DNA from 2 places in the Psychrobacter sp. H7-1 genome. Region 2 is predicted to be linked to the other one. Evidence: predicted binding sites of a transcription regulator. Region 2 holds the regulator's gene; the other holds the start of a gene.
The links. The regulator PhoB, encoded in region 2, activates phosphate uptake and scavenging genes when phosphate is short. The targets are predictions, from matches to a motif close to TGTCATNAANCTGTCATAA.
Positions count from the first base shown of each region.

Region 1 (9,649 bases), on a different contig from region 2:
AGTTTAATAAATGCTGAAACAGTTTGCCATGTAGGACACCGAAGCTTGCAGGTGGCGGCGTGTTTGGATTTTTATCAAAATGATCTAGCAGTACCACGCTAAAGTCATAGTCGCGCACATACGATGAGAAGCTGTTGCCAACAATACCCTCGATGCGTCTGTTCTGTTTGTGATCAACAATGGTGGTTTGCAGGATTTCAATGGCTGGGAAGGTATTACCATTACCCTCGACATCTAAGTTTGCAGAAACAATATCAACTTCAACAGAATAGCGGTCAGCATTTGGATTGTCCCAATTTGCCAGTGCATTAAAGCGATTATTAATCATGGTCAGCGTCTTGCGTAGGTTTTCTTGACGGCTCTCACCACGTGCTAAGTTTGCAAAGTTGGTGGTCAGACGGGTGCTATCAGCCGGCTTATAGTGTTCATCAAAACGGATTTTTGAAATCGAATAAGTAAATTTATTGCTCATAATATTTGCTACCCTAGTTGTTCAAGATAAAACCAAATTTGTGTATGAGATGAATGATACTCAAAGTATGAGATGAATAAAAACGATACTATTTAAATAAAACATGAATTAAATTCATCTTATTGAGTTTTAATAATTTAAGCTATCTAATCGTAACGCCTAGGGTGGGTTGGATATTGCAATAATATTTTAGCTGTTAGTCTTGTAATATAAGGCTTTAAAGGGTTTTTGATGTGGTTTTTTGTTGGTGTGATATCTGATAAACAAGCCATATTGAGCATGAAGCTGAGTCATTAAAGAGCGTTCTATGCTCATGTGCTAAATAGTATATTTTTTAATCAACATGAATTTTGGTCATGATATTGTTAAAAACTATCAGCATGCCAGCTTGACGTTATTCAAAACTTGCCGCCAAAAAAAACACCTGACATAAGACAGGTGCTCTTTTTATTAATACGTTATCAGTCAGTCATCAATAACTGTTACAGACTGATTATTTGCTCTTAGGAACTGCTTTAAAATGCGCTACTTGCTTTTCGCTACTGATAACCAGCATGGGATGTTTGTTGGTATCTTCACTTAGCGTGTAATTACCCATGGCTGTGGCCACTGTAGCGGCATCGAACTTAGCTTCAGCATCTGGACAGGCCATCATAGTGCTCATAATATTGCCAAGCTTTAGCTTATTATCACTGATGGTATAAGCCGATGAGATGTTATTACAAGTATTGATAAATGACACCATGTCATGATTGTCAATTTTATTGAAGCTTAGTGTTAGTGGCTTGGAAGGATCGATAAATAGGTCAGTAACCTTGTTACCATTGTTGTCCATGGCATCGATTAACTGCCAATCATTGGCTTGTAGTGCAGCATTGGTCAAAGGATGGGTGGTAATTTGTGGGTGCGCATGTGAGGTCGCAGGTGTTACATTGGTGGTGGTTTGACAACCTGTAGCAAGAGCCCCTATAGTAAGGGTGGCAGTCATCATTAAAGTGGTCAAAGCTTTCATGGAATATCCTTCAAATAAAAATAAAATAGAGTAAATCTGCGCAAAGCTATGGTTGTTTAATTGTGGCTATGAGCGCGCAGCTTAAGCCTGCCATTATCACAGAGCCACCAAATCTACACAAGCTGCGTTAACCATTCAAATACCATACTCACGTTTATACCCCTAATAAGCCCCATTTTTATATCATATGTGAGCTGGGACGCGGATTTTTTTGTCAGCCACTTATTTTTCAGTCGCAGTAGCGTATAATAGGCGCAAAGATTATTTTGATAGTGACTGTCATAGGATTTGGTATAGAGTTTGGTATAGGATTTGGGCCTAGATTTTTCTTAGATACTAAGCAATCAGTCCATTAAACACTAAGGTTAAGGATTTTATTGTCGTCCTATGTTACCTTTATAACAAAAATTAAGTCACTGGTTTTATTCCCCTTTTTTCATGACTCTTTAATAGAAATAGGAAGCACTATGAGCTATCAGCAACAGTTAGAACGCATCAAAAATGACATCGGTTTTATCGCAGCTTTAGACCAAAGTGGCGGTAGCACCCCAAAAGCATTACGTATGTACGGTGTGGAAGAGAGCGAATACTCAAATGATGAAGAGATGTTTGCTAAAGTACACGAAATGCGCACTCGCATCATGACATGTGAGACTTTTGATAGTGGCCGTGTATTAGGTGCCATCTTATTTGAAGACACTATGGATCGCGAAGTCAATGGTAAGCCAACAGCCAATTATCTATGGGAAGACAAAAACATTGTGCCTTTCTTAAAGGTAGATAAAGGTCTGGCTGAAGAGATCGATGGCGTACAAGTGATGAAGCCGATTCCAAACTTAGCAGCACTACTAGAAAAAGCGAAAAATTATCCTATTTTTGGCACAAAGATGCGCTCTGTGATTCATCAAGCTAGCCAGCATGGTATCGAGACTGTGGTGCAGCAGCAGTTTGATGTGGCTAAGCAAATTTTATCTGAAGGCTTTATGCCCATCGTCGAGCCAGAAGTAAACATTGAAAGCAAAGACAAGCTTGAAAGCGAAGTGTTATTAAAAGAAGAGATTTTACGTAACCTAGATAGCTTAGATGATGATCATCAAGTGATGTTAAAACTGACTTTGCCTGAAGAAAAAGGCTTCTACCAAGAGCTTATTGATCATCCAAAAGTGCTTAAAGTAGTGGCGCTATCAGGTGGCTATAGCCGTGATGAGTCTTGTGATCGCTTAGCTCAAAATCCAGGTATGATTGCCAGCTTCTCACGTGCTTTCACTGAAGGCCTATCAAAGTCTCAAACAGACGAAGAATTCGCAGCCACCATCGATGCGTCTATCGATAAAATCTATAACGCCTCTAAAGTATAATTGTTATAGTGAGTTAGGTGTTCTATCTGCTAATAGCACTATAAGCTTATAAAAAAGCTTGAACCTCCATCTAGAGGTTCAAGCTTTTTATTTAATAAAAATGGCGATTGGGATTAAAGCCCTTTGTCCTACAGTACAGCTTACACCTCTTTATAAAGCTGGCGTCCCTCGCTATTATACTTCTCTGTCATCTGAGCCATGCCCTTTTGTACCTCTTCAAAACTGGCTTCACCTACTTTTTTAACCAGTTCAGTGTCGACCTCTTTGATAAGATGCACCGCATCACTAAGCTCGCCACTGCTTGGGGTGACCTCAACACCAGTAGGCAGGCCGGCTGCATACTCACGCACATTTTGGGTGATTTTCATTGAGCAAAACTTAGGCCCACACATAGAGCAGAAATGGGCAGACTTGTGCGCATCTTTTGGCAGTGTTTCATCATGGAATTCACGAGCCGTGTCTGGATCTAAGGCTAGATTAAACTGATCATCCCAGCGGAACTCAAAGCGGGCTTTCGATAACGCATTATCACGTGCCTGAGCGCCAGGGTGGCCTTTGGCTAGGTCAGCGGCGTGAGCGGCGATTTTGTAAGTGATGATGCCATCTTTCACGTCTTTTTTATTAGGCAGACCTAAATGCTCTTTTGGGGTCACATAACACAGCATTGCCGTGCCAAACCAGCCAATCATAGCGGCGCCAATAGCACTGGTAATGTGATCATAGCCTGGTGCGATGTCTGTGGTTAATGGACCAAGGGTATAAAAAGGTGCCTCAGAACACATCTCAAGCTGCAAATCCATGTTCTCTTTAATGCGGTTCATCGCCACATGACCTGGCCCTTCAATCATCACCTGTACGTCATGCTTCCAAGCCACTTGAGTCAGCTCGCCTAAGGTTTTCAGCTCACCAAACTGAGCCTCATCATTGGCGTCTTGCAAACAGCCTGGACGCAGACCATCGCCTAAGCTAAAGGCCACATCATACTGCTTCATGATGTCGCAGATGTCTTCAAAGTGGGTGTATAAGAAGCTTTCTTTGTGATGAGCAAGACACCACTGCGCCATGATAGAGCCACCACGAGAGACGATACCTGTAAGACGTTTTGCGGTTAAAGGCACATAGCGCAGTAGCACGCCGGCGTGAATAGTAAAGTAATCCACGCCTTGCTCGGCTTGCTCAATTAACGTATCGCGGAAAATCTCCCACGTTAAGTCTTCAGCGACGCCGTCAACTTTCTCTAACGCTTGATAGATAGGCACCGTACCGATAGGCACAGGTGAGTTACGGATAATCCATTCACGAGTTTCATGAATGTTCTTACCAGTCGATAAATCCATGATGGTGTCGGCGCCCCAGCGGGTAGCCCAGGTCATCTTGGATACTTCCTCATCAATGCTTGAGCCCAGCGCTGAGTTACCGATATTGGCATTAATCTTTACCAGAAAGTTGCGCCCGATAATCATCGGCTCAGACTCTGGGTGATTAATGTTATTGGGGATAATAGCGCGTCCAGCGGCCACTTCAGCACGCACGAACTCAGGGGTTATGATTTTTGGGGTATTGGCACCAAAGGTCTCGCCGGCATGTTGGCGCATATCGGTTAATTCATGCTGCTTTTGGGTCTCACGGATGGCGATGTATTCCATTTCAGGCGTGATAATACCTTGGCGGGCATAATGCATTTGAGTGACATTTTTGCCAGCTTTGGCACGGCGAGGTTTATCAATATGAGCAAAACGGATGTTGGCGGTTTTGATATCACGCGCACGCTCTTGACCATAGTTGCTTGATAAGCCGTCTAAAACTTCGGTATCGCCGCGCTCTTCAATCCATTTTTCACGTAGCTTTGGTAAGCCTTTGGTGAGGTCAATATCGACACTCGGGTCAGTATAGACGCCTGAAGTGTCATAGACATAAAAAGGCGGGTTCTTTTCTCCATTTTCTAGGCCAAAGCCGCCAGTGGGCGTATCGGTTAAAGTGATTTCACGCATCGGCACTTGAATATCAGGACGAGAGCCCTCGATATATATTTTTCTTGACGCCGGCAGGCTGCGGGTTAAGTCGCGAGCCTCTTCATCGAAGCGCTCATCCTCTACATTACGGTGTGCTGGCGTTTTAATGGTGTGTTGTTCATTACTCATAGAAATGTCCTTATTTTTTGTTAATGGCAAGGTGCCATAGAGGCTTTTAGGGTAAAAGGCTAAAAACCGGTAGTAAAAATAAAGACTCAGTGAGTGCAGATTCTGTCGCTTAACAAAGCGAATCCCTCTTTTTTAACACAAACACATTGACTCATAACGCTTAGAGTAACCTGAGATAAGATACATCCAAACTGATTTATCTTAAGCGCATAGCACGCATTAATTCACAACCCTCGAGGGCTGTCATAGCAATAAGCGTTGTATTTTTTGTGATAAAAATAAGGTATAGGGGAGTTGCAATGACTTTCCTACGGCGGTATTAACCGCATCAGGTTCAACGGGTGATGTCTCAGCAAACGCGTGGTTATCTATAATCGCATTTCAGCGGCTATCAGATAACGCAAGGTCTGCACCCCGAGTCTTAATGGTTTTATTAAGGGCTATCTTATCAAACTTTTAGAGCAATAACAGTCCTCAATATTATTTTAATTTTTTCTAGGGCGCTGCGGTTTTACAAAGTTATTGTTTGCGGTATTTGCCATCACCTTTGCTTAATACTTCAACGGTCACTTTACAAAGATTGCAATTTAGCGATTGGTTGGCCTTCTTAGACAAATCGATAATACGGCCGGGCGCAAAAGGACCACGGTCAGTTATTTTTACCACCACCGATTTGTTATTTTTAAGGTTAGTAACTTTTACTTTTGAACCAAAAGGCAATGATTTGTGGGCGGCTGTCATGGCGTACATATTATAAATAGCACCGGAAGCGGTTCTTTTTCCATGAAACCCGGGACCATACCAAGAGGCAAGGCCAGCATTGGCAGGCGCACTCAGTAATAAGGTTAATAGAAGGGTAACTGGTATAAAAAGCTTTTTCATAAATTGGACCTGTAATGGAATAAATGATTGGCACCTGTGATGGCAATAAAATCTTGGCGTTACTGTGAAAAGCAGTGAACCGCGATCAAAACCTAATTGTCTGCACCAAAACATCGAGGGCTAATTCTACAGGTAATTAGTTTAGCGATACTTTCTAATGGTTAAAGATAATGTAATGAATCCTTAACCGAGTAGCGTCTTATGCTATGCCAGTAAGGTTCAAACACCGTCATAGCCAAATGTTCAGCGCAGTACAGTTGCGTAACATTACTCACCCGACTTTTTTTGAAGTTACCTATTTCTTACAAAAGATATTCATTTCATCAAACTGTCATATTTAGACGTCAAAATGTATTCAATCCAATACAAGACCGATAAAAGCGTCGTCAATTACAGTCATTTATATCAAGCCGCTTTGCTTTATCCGTTATTAAGTCTCTGTATTTCTTATATTTTATATAAAAACATTTTTTACTCTTTAGGAGAGACCATGCGTTATTCACTATTAGCTGTCACTGTTGCCAGCATGTTGGCCCTAACTGCTTGTGATAAGAAAGAAGCGGCAACAGCTGACGATACGACAGTGGCTAGCTCGGCAGCAGCCAGCACAGCAAATACTTCAGAATCAACGTCTGCTGCAGCGGATGATTTCAAGTCAGCTGAAGGCATTGAGATGAATATTACCGGTGCAGGTGCTTCTTTCCCGCAGCCTATCTACATCAAATGGTCAGCGGACTACAACAAAGAAACCAAAGGTCAGGTGAATTATCAGTCTATCGGTTCATCAGGCGGTATTAAGCAAATCGTCTCAAACACAGTAGACTTCGGTGCCTCTGATGCTCCAATGACGCCTGAAGAGCTAGAAAAAGAGGGCTTAATCCAATTCCCAACCGTTATTGGTGGTGTGGTTCCTGTTATCAACGTTGAAGGTATCAAGCCTGGCGAACTAAAGCTAGATGGCGAAACGTTAGCCAATATCTACTTGGGTAAAATCAGCAAGTGGAATGATCCTGCAATCGCTGCCTTAAACCCAGAGTTGACCCTGCCTGACACCGCGATTACTACAGTGTTTCGCTCAGACGGTTCAGGGACTACTTTTAACTTTACAGACTATCTGGCTAAAGTATCACCTGAATGGAAAGACAGCATCGGTGTTGATAAGACCGTGCAGTGGCCAACGTCAGCGACAGGTGTGGGCGGCAAGGGTAATGAGGGCGTGGCCAGCAATGTCAGTCGTATGGCAAACTCAATTGGTTATGTTGAATATGCTTACGCTAAGCAAAACAACATGTCTTATGCTGCCATGAAAAATGCAGCCGGCAATATCGTACAGCCCTCTGCTGAAACTTTCGCCGCTGCCGGTGATATTGACTGGTCAAAACAAGACGGTTTTTACAAGGTTATTACCAACTCAGATACCGATCAAGCGTGGCCTATCGCTGCTGCTACTTTTATCTTAGTGCACAAAAACCCAAAAAACCCACAAAAAGTGGCCGGCGTGCTTAACTTCTTTGACTGGGCATATACCCGCGGTGATGAAGATGCTATGAGCTTAGACTTTGTACCCTTCTCAGATAAAGCTGTGGCTTTATTCAAAGCTAAGTGGAATGAAGTTGTAGATAAAGATGGCAAGCCAGTTTATACCCCAGCGCAGTAAGCAATATTTGTATTAACGTTTAGGTACCTAAATACCCAGTTATTTAGGTACGCAAGCAGTAGCAGCTAGATTAGGTGTTATTTAGGTATTCAATAAAACGAGGCTGTCATGGCAGATCTACACTCCCAGTTAGCAAAACAAAAGCGTTATGATTTTTTATTCGTTAATGCGACCAAAGCATTTGCGATACTGGTGTTATTGTCATTAGGCGGTATCTTACTGTCATTAATTATAGGAGCTTGGCCAAGTATCCAAGAGTTTGGCCTGGGCTTTTATACCAGTAATGACTGGAATACGGTAGAGGATAAATACGGTGCATTAGCGCCCATCTATGGCACTTTGGTCACTTCAGTTATTGCCATTTTAATCGCTGTGCCAGTCAGCTTCGGTATTGCAATCTTCTTGACTGAGCTGTGCCCTGCATTTCTAAAGCGTCCTTTGGGCATCGCTATTGAGTTGTTGGCGGGTATTCCCTCTATTATTTATGGTATGTGGGGGCTGTTTGTATTCGTGCCATTTTTTAGCACTTATATTCAGCCGTGGTTTATTGAGCATGTCTCTCCACTGCCATTGGTGGGTCAGCTTTTCGCTGGTGCCCCAATTGGTTTGGGTATGTTTACCGCCTCTTTAGTGTTGGCCATTATGATCATTCCTTTCATTGCAGCCACCATGCGTGATGTGTTCTCCGTCGTACCTGACTTATTAAAAGAGTCAGCTTATGGCATGGGTGCGACCACGTGGGAGGTGATGTTCAAAATTATCTTGCCCTACACCAAAGCGGGTGTAGTCGGTGGGGTGATTTTGGGTCTGGGCCGCGCTTTGGGAGAGACAATGGCAGTGACCTTCTTAATCGGTAATGCTTATAACATTAGCCCAAGCCTGTTTACTTCAGGGGTAACCATCACTTCAGCTTTGGCCAACGAATTTGCGGAGGCGGGCAGTGAATTACACTTAGCTTCGTTGCTACATTTGGGTCTAATCTTGTTTGTTATTACCTTTGTTGTACTGTCTATCTCAAAGCTTATGCTGATGCGTATCGACAAAAAAGCAGGCAATTAGTCACTCTAGTCACCGACCAAGTCTTCACTGTTTATCAGTATTTACCAACGTTTACCAACGATTTTTTATTTCAACGAATTAAATGACCGAATATAAGTTTGTCAAAGCCGCGGTTGTGGTTTTTGACAAATACGGAGAAAAAAGCCAATGCGTTCTGCTAATGCCACTACCGCCATTTCAACCTCAAGTTTTGAGAGCCGTTATAACAAAGGTCTTTATAGTAAGCGCCGCTTTATTAATAAGCTTGGCTTGGGCTTTGCAATCTCTGCTATGGCATTTGGCTTGTTTTGGTTGGCTTGGATTTTAGTTACCTTGTTTGTTGAAGGCTCTCAAGCGGTTTTAGACATGCCGATCTTTTTGGCAGACACGCCGCCGCCACAGACTGAGGGTGGGCTACGTAACGCCATTGTTGGCTCTATCATGTTGGCTTTCTCAGGCTTATTTATTGGAGCGCCTATCGGTATGATGGCTGGCATTTATCTGGCGGAATTCTCACAAGGCAGCTGGCTTGGCAAAGTAACCCGTTTTTTAAATGATATTTTATTATCGGCACCTTCAATTGTTATCGGTCTATTTATCTACGCGCTGATGGTAAAAGGTCAGCACTTCTCAGGTTGGGCTGGTGCATTGGCTTTGGCACTGATTGTGATTCCAGTTGTGGTACGTACCACAGAAAACATGCTTAACCTCGTACCCAACACTTTACGCGAAGCTGCTTATGCCTTAGGTACCCCTAAATGGAAGCTGGTTACCACAGTGACGGTTAAAGCGGCTCGAGTGGGCTTGACGACCGGTGTGTTATTAGCCTTTGCGCGTATTACTGGTGAGACAGCGCCGTTACTATTTACCGCCTTTAACAACCCGTTCTTTAGTACCGATATGAATCAGGCGATGGCCAATTTGCCCAATACCATCTATCAGTTTACCTCAAGCCCTTATGATAACTGGCACACACTAGCTTGGGCGGCGGCGCTACTTATTACCATGACGGTACTGACACTAAATATCTTGGCCCGCTTAATCAGTGGCAAAGAGCAAAGCCGCTAAGCCCAAACTGAATTTAGCAAC
Region 1 is NZ_CAJHBH010000041.1:9,314-18,962, reverse strand. It holds gene JMX92_RS10870 (DUF1852 domain-containing protein) at 1-472, opposite strand, end outside; gene JMX92_RS10865 (META domain-containing protein) at 966-1,484, opposite strand; gene JMX92_RS10860 (fructose bisphosphate aldolase) at 1,952-2,842, shown strand; gene thiC (phosphomethylpyrimidine synthase ThiC) at 2,983-4,983, opposite strand; TPP riboswitch at 5,272-5,410, opposite strand; gene JMX92_RS10850 (septal ring lytic transglycosylase RlpA family protein) at 5,503-5,865, opposite strand; gene pstS (phosphate ABC transporter substrate-binding protein PstS) at 6,356-7,522, shown strand; gene pstC (phosphate ABC transporter permease subunit PstC) at 7,631-8,581, shown strand; gene pstA (phosphate ABC transporter permease PstA) at 8,729-9,628, shown strand.
Region 1: a site for PhoB is predicted at 6,184-6,202, ahead of pstS (phosphate ABC transporter substrate-binding protein PstS). Genes of this name have one in related genera too.

Region 2 (9,649 bases):
ATCGTTGCCACTGGCATAGGTCATGAAAGTATAGCCCTCATAATCCTCACCACTAAAAGGCGCGTCACCGAGCCAGCTGACATAGCTTTGACAAATCTGAGTCACATCTTGCTGCAAGCGGCCCATGTTAGCGCTGTGCTTACCTGAGATATAAAAATGATGCACCGTGGTATTGTGCTTATTGTCTTGAACAATAAAATCAAACTCAGATTGCGGCGCGATTTCAAAAGGATAGTCGATAAGCTCAGGATAACTCTCAGCACTAAGCTGATAATAATGGACATGATCTGTATGCAGATAGCGATGCTTAAGACCACAGGCAATTTTTACCGGCTCTGCACCCTTAGCTTGCGCGTCATAAAAGGCTTGCGGCACGCTTAAAGTCACCGCCACAGGTAACGCCTCTTGCCCCTCTATCGCCAAGGCCAATGAAGTAAAGTTGCCATACAAACGGGTTTGATCAACATAAGCGGTACGTACTGATAAGTCATAGCAGTACACCTCATAGCGCACCTCTACCTTCTCACCAGCCGTAATTTTGGGCAATTGCCACTCGTTTTTACTCAGCTTTTGCGCTCTGTATCTCTCATCTTTGCCAACAACGTGATACTGCACTGCGGTAATATTACGCGCAAATTCACGCATCAAATAACTGCCTGGAATCCAAGCTGGCAGCCACAGCACAGGCGCTGACTTGTCTGCAGTGAAGCTTAAAGTCACCTCGACTAAGTGCTGAGTGAAGCGCTCAAAATCCAAATGGTAATGCACGGCCAAATCTTGATCGTACTGAGTGGTTAAAGCATTATTTGAAGTAGTCATAAAGGTCTGTCATATCCGTGTTAGCGAAAAAAGTAACCCAGTAGCCATCAATACCACCATCAATACTTAGGTAAAGGAGTGGCCAAAACCTTAGGGGCTTTATTTATAATTAGGGGTACGCATTCAAACTTCAACCATCGTAAAAATTTAGTCAGCAAATATCGACTTTTAGCCCTAAAAAATGAGAATAAACTCATATTTTGTGGTCTTATGGCTGTTTTTTGGGCTATATTTTTAAAAAAATGTAAAAAAACTTCGCAATTTACCAATTAATTTGAGAACATGACTTGAAACTTTTGTCTATCATCGCAATCTATTAGACAAGGCAATTAGCAGAGGTGTGGCATCAGTGATTTTTTGCCAACATAAACACCCTTCTTTATTGTATTATTAATTAACATATAGAACGCCTATATTATTCGAGGAATTTTTATGACCACAATCGCAAAAGATACTGCCGTACGTTTCAACTATATCTTAAAAGACGAAAATGGTAACGTTATCGATCAGTCACAAGGTGAGCCTTTAGCTTACTTGCATGGCCATAACAACATCATCCCAGGTCTTGAAAAAGAGCTTGAAGGCAAATCTGCAGGCGATTCATTAACTGCGGTTATTGAACCCGCTGACGCTTACGGCGAATACCAAGAGCAAGCCGTACAAAAAGTACCTCGTGCTAATTTCCAAGGCGTTGAAGATATCCAACCTGGCATGCAGTTCCAGTCTGAAGCAGAAGGTCAAGTTATGCTAGTCACAGTAACTGACGTAAACGATGACACGGTTACTGTCGATGCTAACCATCCTCTAGCTGGCAAAAAACTAAGCTTTGACGTAGAAATTGTTGAAGTACGTGCAGCGACTGAAGATGAGCTAAACCACGGCCATGTACATGGCAACGGCGGCGTTCAGCACTAATTTAGCCGTTAGTGTTAGCGACTAACGCTGACATAGCTGACATAAAAGAGCCACTCAAGTTGAGTGGCTCTTTTTTTGAGTGAAATTTATGCCGATTAAATAACCCTCTGTCACCTATACGCCTATACCGCTATACGTAGTCGCAGCTAGCTGTTTGAGCTGGGCTTATCCTGCAAATCCTGCACGTTGTTATTGTCTGTGACTGGCGGTTTTAACTTAGCAGCCGACTTACTGCTCACCCTCTGATAAATACGGCGTTTGGGGAACAGAACATGAAACTTAGAGCCTTTACCCTCCACTGACTCGATCGTCAGTTTGGCTTCATGTTGATAAAGTACATGCTTGACGATGGCCAATCCTAGACCCGTGCCACCTGTTGAGCGGCTGCGACCGCCATCTACTCGGTAGAAGCGCTCGGTGAGCCTATCTAGGTGCTCATCAGCGATACCTATGCCATTATCACTTACTGTAAACAGACAGCCCTCTTTGACCTCTTGCCATGTAATACGCACTTCCCCCCCTTTGGGGGTATATTTGATGGCATTGGTCACCAAGTTGAGCAGCGCACTGTGCAAATACCCCTCAGCACCATAAATGTCTTGTTGCGAATCTAGATGCAAATCGATCAAGTGGTTGTAGTCTTTATTATAAGCTTGCGCATCATCGAAGATACGGGTAAGTAGCTTGGGCATATCCACACGCTCACTTTGTATCGACTCTTCGTTCTCCAAACGAGACAACAGCAACAAATCATTGATAATCTGATTCATACGCACGGTTTGCTGAGTCATAAGGCTAAAGCCGCGTCGCCATTTGGGGTCCAAATCTGGCTGGTCTGAGAAGGTTTCGATATAACCCATTATTACTGTAAGCGGGGTTCGCAGCTCGTGTGAGACATTACCCACGAAGTCCTTACGCATCTGCTCTAAATGATGCAAGCGGGTCACGTCATAGATAATCAGTAGCTTCTCTGTGCCAAAATGAGTGACCTCACACTGCAAAAACCGCTCATAATCGCGCCAAGAGCGCATTCTTAAGCCATCGTTAGGAGAGACGGCATCGACATAATACGCTTTAAACTCAGGCGCATCTATTAAGTCTAAGATACTGCGACCTTGGTCTTGTGAGCGTAAAGCCAGTAAGGTTTCGGCTGCCTGATTCCACCACTCCAAGCTGTCATCTTTATCCAGCAAAATAACCGCATCTTGCAAAGCCAGTAATGAGCTGCGGATTTTTTTAATCAGACCCATCATTCTTTGGTGGGTCATTTGCTCTTGTCTTTTGCTCTCATAAAGCTGATTGGCCATAAACGTCATACTGCCTGACAACTCAGGCGGCGGCAGGGTTAACGACTTACTCATCCAGCCATAAAACTGCTGAACCGAGTACAAGCGCCACACATAGTACAGTACCAGTGCCACGATAATCCCCCAAGGCAGCGCATTCATATAGTGACCTAATAAAGCCCCTAGCAAAATTAATATGACCAACCACTTAAAGTCTGACCAGAGCAACGTGGCTCTGGGGTTTTTATTATCGGGCAGTGGCTCTATGATGTTTTTGGAATTAGTGTCGCTAAGGTTCTGATACAGATTACTGTAGGGGTTTTTATAAGGACTGCTTTTGGTTACTTTTTTAAGAGGTGTGGCTGTTGTAGCACCATCAAAGCCATCTATTAAGCGCTCTTTATTCTCCTCGCTTACCGTCACCTGCTCAGAGACAGCCGCCCCGACCTCTAACTGCTGTTGATGAGGCATATCAGACTGACGGCCCAGCTTAGAAGCTGAATTAGACTGTGATTTAGACTGGCTCATGGTGCTCTCAACTTAACAATAATCAATAATAGAGTTGGCCCCAAGCTCTTAGTTAACGTCGATATCTGCTTAACCTTTATGGCAGGCAGTAGCAAAGATGCCGTGTAAAAATCGACTTTTAACACCATGAGCGCCGCCTGATCAGCAGCGTTCAATAGGACAAAAAACCAGTTAATGACTTACAATTAGCCATTACGCTGAGTTGAAAAGCGGTAACCGGTGCCGCGTACCGTTTGGATAAACTCAGCATAGTTATACGGTTCAAGCACTTTACGTAAGCGGCGGATATGCACATCAATGGTTCTGTCTTCGACATAGACGTTGCCACCCCATACTTGGTCTAACAGCTGGGTGCGGGTATAAGCCCGCTCTGGATGGCTCATAAAAAATGCCAATAGACGGTATTCGGTCGGACCAATTTCAAGCGGTGTACCATCGGCTGACAACCTTTGGCTGACTGGGTCTAGACTTAAGCCTTCAGCTTCAATAGGCTTGTCACCTGATAAGGCGCTGCTACGACGCAGTACTGCCTTAATCCGTGAGACCAGCTCGCGGGTGGAGAATGGCTTGGTGATATAATCATCTGCCCCCGCATCTAAGCCTTGTACTTTATTGTCTTCCTCGCCGCGCGCAGTCAGCATAATTATGGGGATCTCAGAGAGCAGTTCATCTTTTTTTAGACGGCGGCACAGATCGATACCGGATTGGTTACCCGGTAACATCCAATCTAATAAGATCATAGCTGGTCTATGGTCTACCACTTGACTGTGCGCTTCACTGACATCTTCGGCCTGCAGACACTCAAAGCCTGCCATTTCTAAGGTAGTGACGATCATCTCGCGAATGGCAGGCTCGTCTTCTACAACTAGTATGGTTTCGATATTCATCTGTTTACTGTCCTATTATTGGCATATCTAATGGCTTATTGGCCACGCACTACAAAGGTAGGCAAATATTACCGTTATATTACAACGTAAAATTATGACAGTTAGATGAAAAAAGTGTAACTGATGAGATTAAGCGCAACCTTGTATTTTATAAATGCCCTATATTAGGCGTTTTAAATAGACTGTATCATCATACTAATGTATCACCCTTTACATATCATGTGCTGCTAAAGACGTTGTTATTAACTTATCTCCAAAATAAAGTTTAAGGGCCCATCATTGTCTGCCTGAACCAGCATATTGGCACCAAACTCCCCAGTGGCGACCTTATCATGTTGCTGCTTGGCATAATCGATCATCTGCTTAAACAGCTCACTGGCCTGTGCAGGCGGCATTGCCCCACCAAAATCAGGGCGACGCCCCTTATCGGTCTTTGCCATCAACGTAAACTGCGACACCAGCAGCAAGCCACCCGCCACTTGCTGTACATTTTTATCCAGCTTACCGGCGTCATTATCAAATATTCGGTAACTCAAAATTTTATCAATCATCTTTTGGGCGCTCTTTAATGTATCTTCTGGACCCAAACCAATATAGGCCAATATACCCTGCTCAATTTGACCCACAATCTGATTGTCCACACGTACACTGGCGGCGCTGACTCGCTGTATTAAGGCTTTCATAATATCTGTTCCTGTATTTTACTGGCACTCTTTATTTATCTAATGGTTTGGCCGCTATGTTTTATAGTGATTTATAAGCGGCAGGTCTACTTACGGACGACCTTGCTTAATCTTGATTATGCTAAACTAGGTGCTCCTTCACTTTTAGTTTTTATCACTGGCAAGTTTATGTCATCTAAACCGGTGATGATCCCCCATTTTTATAGCTTACGATGATCTCTTTTATGAAAAACTTAATGAAAGCCTCTTTAAAAAAACAAGCCGAGCAGCTGCTCACTCGTGATGGCTTATTTACTGCAGCTCAGCACTTAGTGCCGCAGCAAAAACTCAGTGAAACGGCCGGACGTCTGGCTGCCAGCCAAAACCCTCTGGTCAAAAAAGCCTTTGTGCATACCTTTGCCAAAGCCTATGGCATTAGCTTAGAGGAATACGCGCGCAAGAACTTAGGCGATTTTAAAAGCTTCAATGACTTTTTTACCCGAGAGCTTGCGCAGGACGCCCGCCCCATTGATGACACCAAAGACGGTATTGTCTCTCCAGCAGACGGTATGATTTCACAGATTGGCCATATTCAGCAAGGCCAAATCTTGCAGGCTAAAGGCCGTGATTATTCGGTGAGCCATCTGTTAGCAGACACCGATAATAAGCACAGCAGCTACTATGAGGGCGGCAGCTTCGCTACGGTATACTTAGCACCTAGCAACTACCATAGAGTGCATATGCCGTTCGATGGCACCTTAGTTGAGACACGCTATGTACCTGGCAGCTTGTTCTCAGTAAACAATGTCACAGCCGCCAATGTTCCTGATTTGTTCGCCCGCAATGAGCGTTTGGTGTGTGTGTTTGATACTGAGTTTGGCCGTGCTGTGGTGGTGCTGGTTGGCGCTATGATTGTGGCGGGTATCGAGACAGTCGCCACGGGCAAAATTGATCGCAGCGACCGTATCCAAACTTTAGAGCACACGCTTAGCTTAAAAAAAGGCGATGAGCTGGGCCGCTTCTATTTGGGCTCAACCGCTATTGTGGTCATGCCAAAGTCTGCAGGCGTCAAGTGGGCACAAGACATGCAGCATGGTGCTGTAGTGCAGATGGGTCAGCTGTTGGGTGTGGCTGACAAAGCCTAACCACCTACGATGAGTCTATGCTTGACAATGTAAAGGTGCAGCGAATGCACCTTTATTTATCGCATTTTTTATTGATAACTAAGCGTCTAATAACCAGCCCTGCTTGGTCGCATAATCAAGCTGTAGCTCTATCCACTCATGGATAACTGGAAAACTGGTTGCTATAAATGCATGCATACCTGCCACTTGGGAGCGCTTCACCCCATGATCACGCCATGTTTTGCCTTGAGTATTTAGGTTTAATAAAAATGGCAATAAGCGATCTATTGCTTTTAATAACTGAGTCTCAGCACTGCTGCCACTCTCTTGCTCATCCCACACTTCAAGCAAGTTGCTGATGCCATTACCGCTATGTCCCTGCAAACGCACAATCCCTTCTCTCTCCTCAATATGTGCCTCACTGCGACTCTCAGCGTATAAAAACGTATCTCCGGCATCAATCTCACCCAAGTCATGCACCAAAGCCAGTTTTAACAGCTTCTCATAATTGACATCAAGCTGAAATAGCTCAGCGATAGACCAACACGCCATGGCCAAATGCCAAGAATGCTCAGCTGAGTTCTCAAAGCGAGTGGTCTGCGGCACATAGCTACGCCGATCCACGCGTTTTAAGGCATCAAGCTCTAACAAAAATTCAGTAATTTGGGTCATATCCAGCGCTTTATCGCGGTGTGTATTGGGCGGGGTGAGCGGCATAATAAACCTTATATTTTGATAGATAATGTGGGTATAGGCTAATCGAATACAGCGGCTTATACAAGACTGCGCTATGTGCTAAAGCATCTAATAACAGTCATAAAAAAATCCGTGATAAAGGGCATTATCACGGATGAGTTACAGCAAGGCGTAAAGCCTGGACAGTTTATTTAATTAACTGGCTAATGGCCTTAAACGTAGGGTCTTGGCTTGAACGACACAGCTCAAACAAAATGGCTTCGGTAGTGGTAACGACTGCGCCCGCTCTACGCATACGACGAATGGCTTGACGGCGGTCATAAGCATCACGCGAGCCTGTGGCATCCGCAATCACGACTGGCTGCATACCATTATCAAGCAAATCCAGCACTGTTTGTAGCACGCAAACATGGGTCTCTACCCCAAAGACCAGTACAGAAATACGGTTTTGCTGCGCCAAATAATTCCAAGTCTCATCATTGTCACACGCGCTAAAGGTGACTTTTTCGATAATTTTGGCCTTCGAAGTATCTAGCACCTCCATGATCTCAGGCAGCGTCTCACCCAGCCCTTTTTTGTATTGCTCATTGAGCACAATGGGGATGCCAAGTATTTGTAAGCCTTGAATAAGGGTAATGGTCTTTTTGATAATCTCTTCATGACGATAAATGTGCGGGGTAAGCTTTTGTTGCACATCAATGATCATTGCCTGAGTATTTTCGCGCATGATGCGATAAGTTTTATCAGTGGTGATGGTTTGTGACATAACACGCTCCTTGTGTCGGTTAATTTAACGCTCAAACTATTGGTTTTTATACGATTTATTTTTTATAGTTTGATTTTGGTAGCCGTTTTGGTAGCCATTTATCTGAAAAAATAAATTACAAATAAAAAGCTTTGGCCATTACTCAGTAAATAATATTGGGTCAGTAGCGACTAACCCGCCTTAACCTTACCACATGACCAGCAATAAATTAATATCCCTTACTTTGTTTTAAGTTAAGTATTGTTCTTTCATCTGCGGCAGCTACCGAGCATTACTTTTACTATCAGTGAGTAATAAAGCTTCATACTGAACCTAGGATTTAATCTTATACTTTATTGCTTTTTCGTAATTATTTAACCTGATAAGCCTAAAGTCTTAAATCGTTCAATTTTAAGGCAAGGTCGTTCTGCTGACCACATTTCAAAACCGACCTCCGGCCTTACTATATATATCCTGACTGCCGTTCTGCTTTTTTTGTACTTGGGGCAAATCGTTCTGTACTTTTCTTGCCGTGCTGCTCAATTTCCTGCTGGTTCACTGGTATTTTTTTAACGCTAAGACAAGTCCAATTTTGAGCTTATCTTATATCTAAGCAAGTTTTCCACGATGTTAAAAAAACTTTTAATCTGATTGATTTACGTATATATCAGATGGCTTATCAATTTTGACTAACATCGTAAGGGTAGCAATGTTTCCATTACACCCTTTTCAATACTGCATTTCAAATGCTAGCCAATTTCTTGATAAACACCAAAGTGGCAAAATAAATGCCCCACCAAAAAATAGCGGGGCATTCGTAATAGGTCGTAATATCGAAGTTAGAAGTTAGTCATCATAATCTCAAATGCAATATTAGCTACCTAACTAACCCCCTACCTTCTCAAGCACCAATTTAGGCAATTTACGTACAATGGCCTGTGTCTTCAAGCTGACGTTAATAACACGCAATAGTAGCTCAAGTGGGTAACGAGGGTTCTTCATAGTCTCAATAGCCCAGTCGTTTGCGTCATTGGTGATACCAGACTTCTTGTCAGTCTTGACACCCTGTCTTTCGATAATCCATTCAATAGCTGGCTTGCCGTTCACGACATAGTCATAAGCATCTTCTGGTATGTGCTCTATTGTGATGTGGCTGTTATAGACAATCTTAGTTGGATCGTCCTCATTCTTGCCAGTCTCTTCATTCTTACGTTTAGGATGCTTCATTTTGGTAACGTAGAACTTATCATCTTCTATCTTAGACTTCGCCCAGTTTTGACCATCAGCCAGCTTTAAGTTGGTCAGCTTACTTGCTAGCTTCACACCTTGGTACATATCGACGTTTTCATAGTTAATATGTAGGTCAGCTAGTTGGCGACCAGCTGTACTAAACGCTACAAATTCGTCATATTTCTGTACTCGTGGGATATTAGGTAGCTGTTTGGTTAAGTTTTCAGCATAGCGCTCACGGTAGTCTTCGCTATGCAATAATCCATAGATATAGTAGAACAAATCTTCTTTAGTGATACTGATATCAGCCTTCATTTGACTGCCATAGTAGTCTGTGAAATGAGCTAAGCCTTCATCAGTAATGGCATCTTTGCGACGATAGATAGGTTTGCCGTTATCGTCTTTGATAACATTTTCATCTGATGTTTCTGTAGATGAAGTTAAAGACAATTGGGGATTATTTTTTTCAGCATTATTTTCTATTTCCTCATATAAATATAATGGAAAGCCTTGTCCATTACTTAATAATTGAAAATCAGGAGTTTTATCAATCATTAAGGTTGAAAATGGTTTAGTTGTACCTGTTCCAACTAAATAAATCATCTCGTTTTTAGCAGAGCTCGTTGGATAGATTTGTTTAATGAGATGTAGCGTCCAATTTAGGTCTTTATTGCAATATAAGTACTCTTTACTAAAGGGTCTCCTTTCTGTTTTTACTATAGAAGAATGTTGAAACTCTAACTCAGAACCCCTAACA
Region 2 is NZ_CAJHBH010000009.1:699-10,347, reverse strand. It holds gene JMX92_RS04650 (M61 family metallopeptidase) at 1-819, opposite strand, end outside; gene JMX92_RS04645 (FKBP-type peptidyl-prolyl cis-trans isomerase) at 1,252-1,734, shown strand; gene phoR (phosphate regulon sensor histidine kinase PhoR) at 1,881-3,548, opposite strand; gene phoB (phosphate regulon transcriptional regulator PhoB) at 3,734-4,435, opposite strand; gene dtd (D-aminoacyl-tRNA deacylase) at 4,678-5,118, opposite strand; gene asd (archaetidylserine decarboxylase) at 5,355-6,242, shown strand; gene JMX92_RS04620 (HD domain-containing protein) at 6,321-6,938, opposite strand; gene JMX92_RS04615 (isochorismatase family protein) at 7,105-7,683, opposite strand; gene JMX92_RS04610 (type ISP restriction/modification enzyme) at 8,548-9,649, opposite strand, start outside.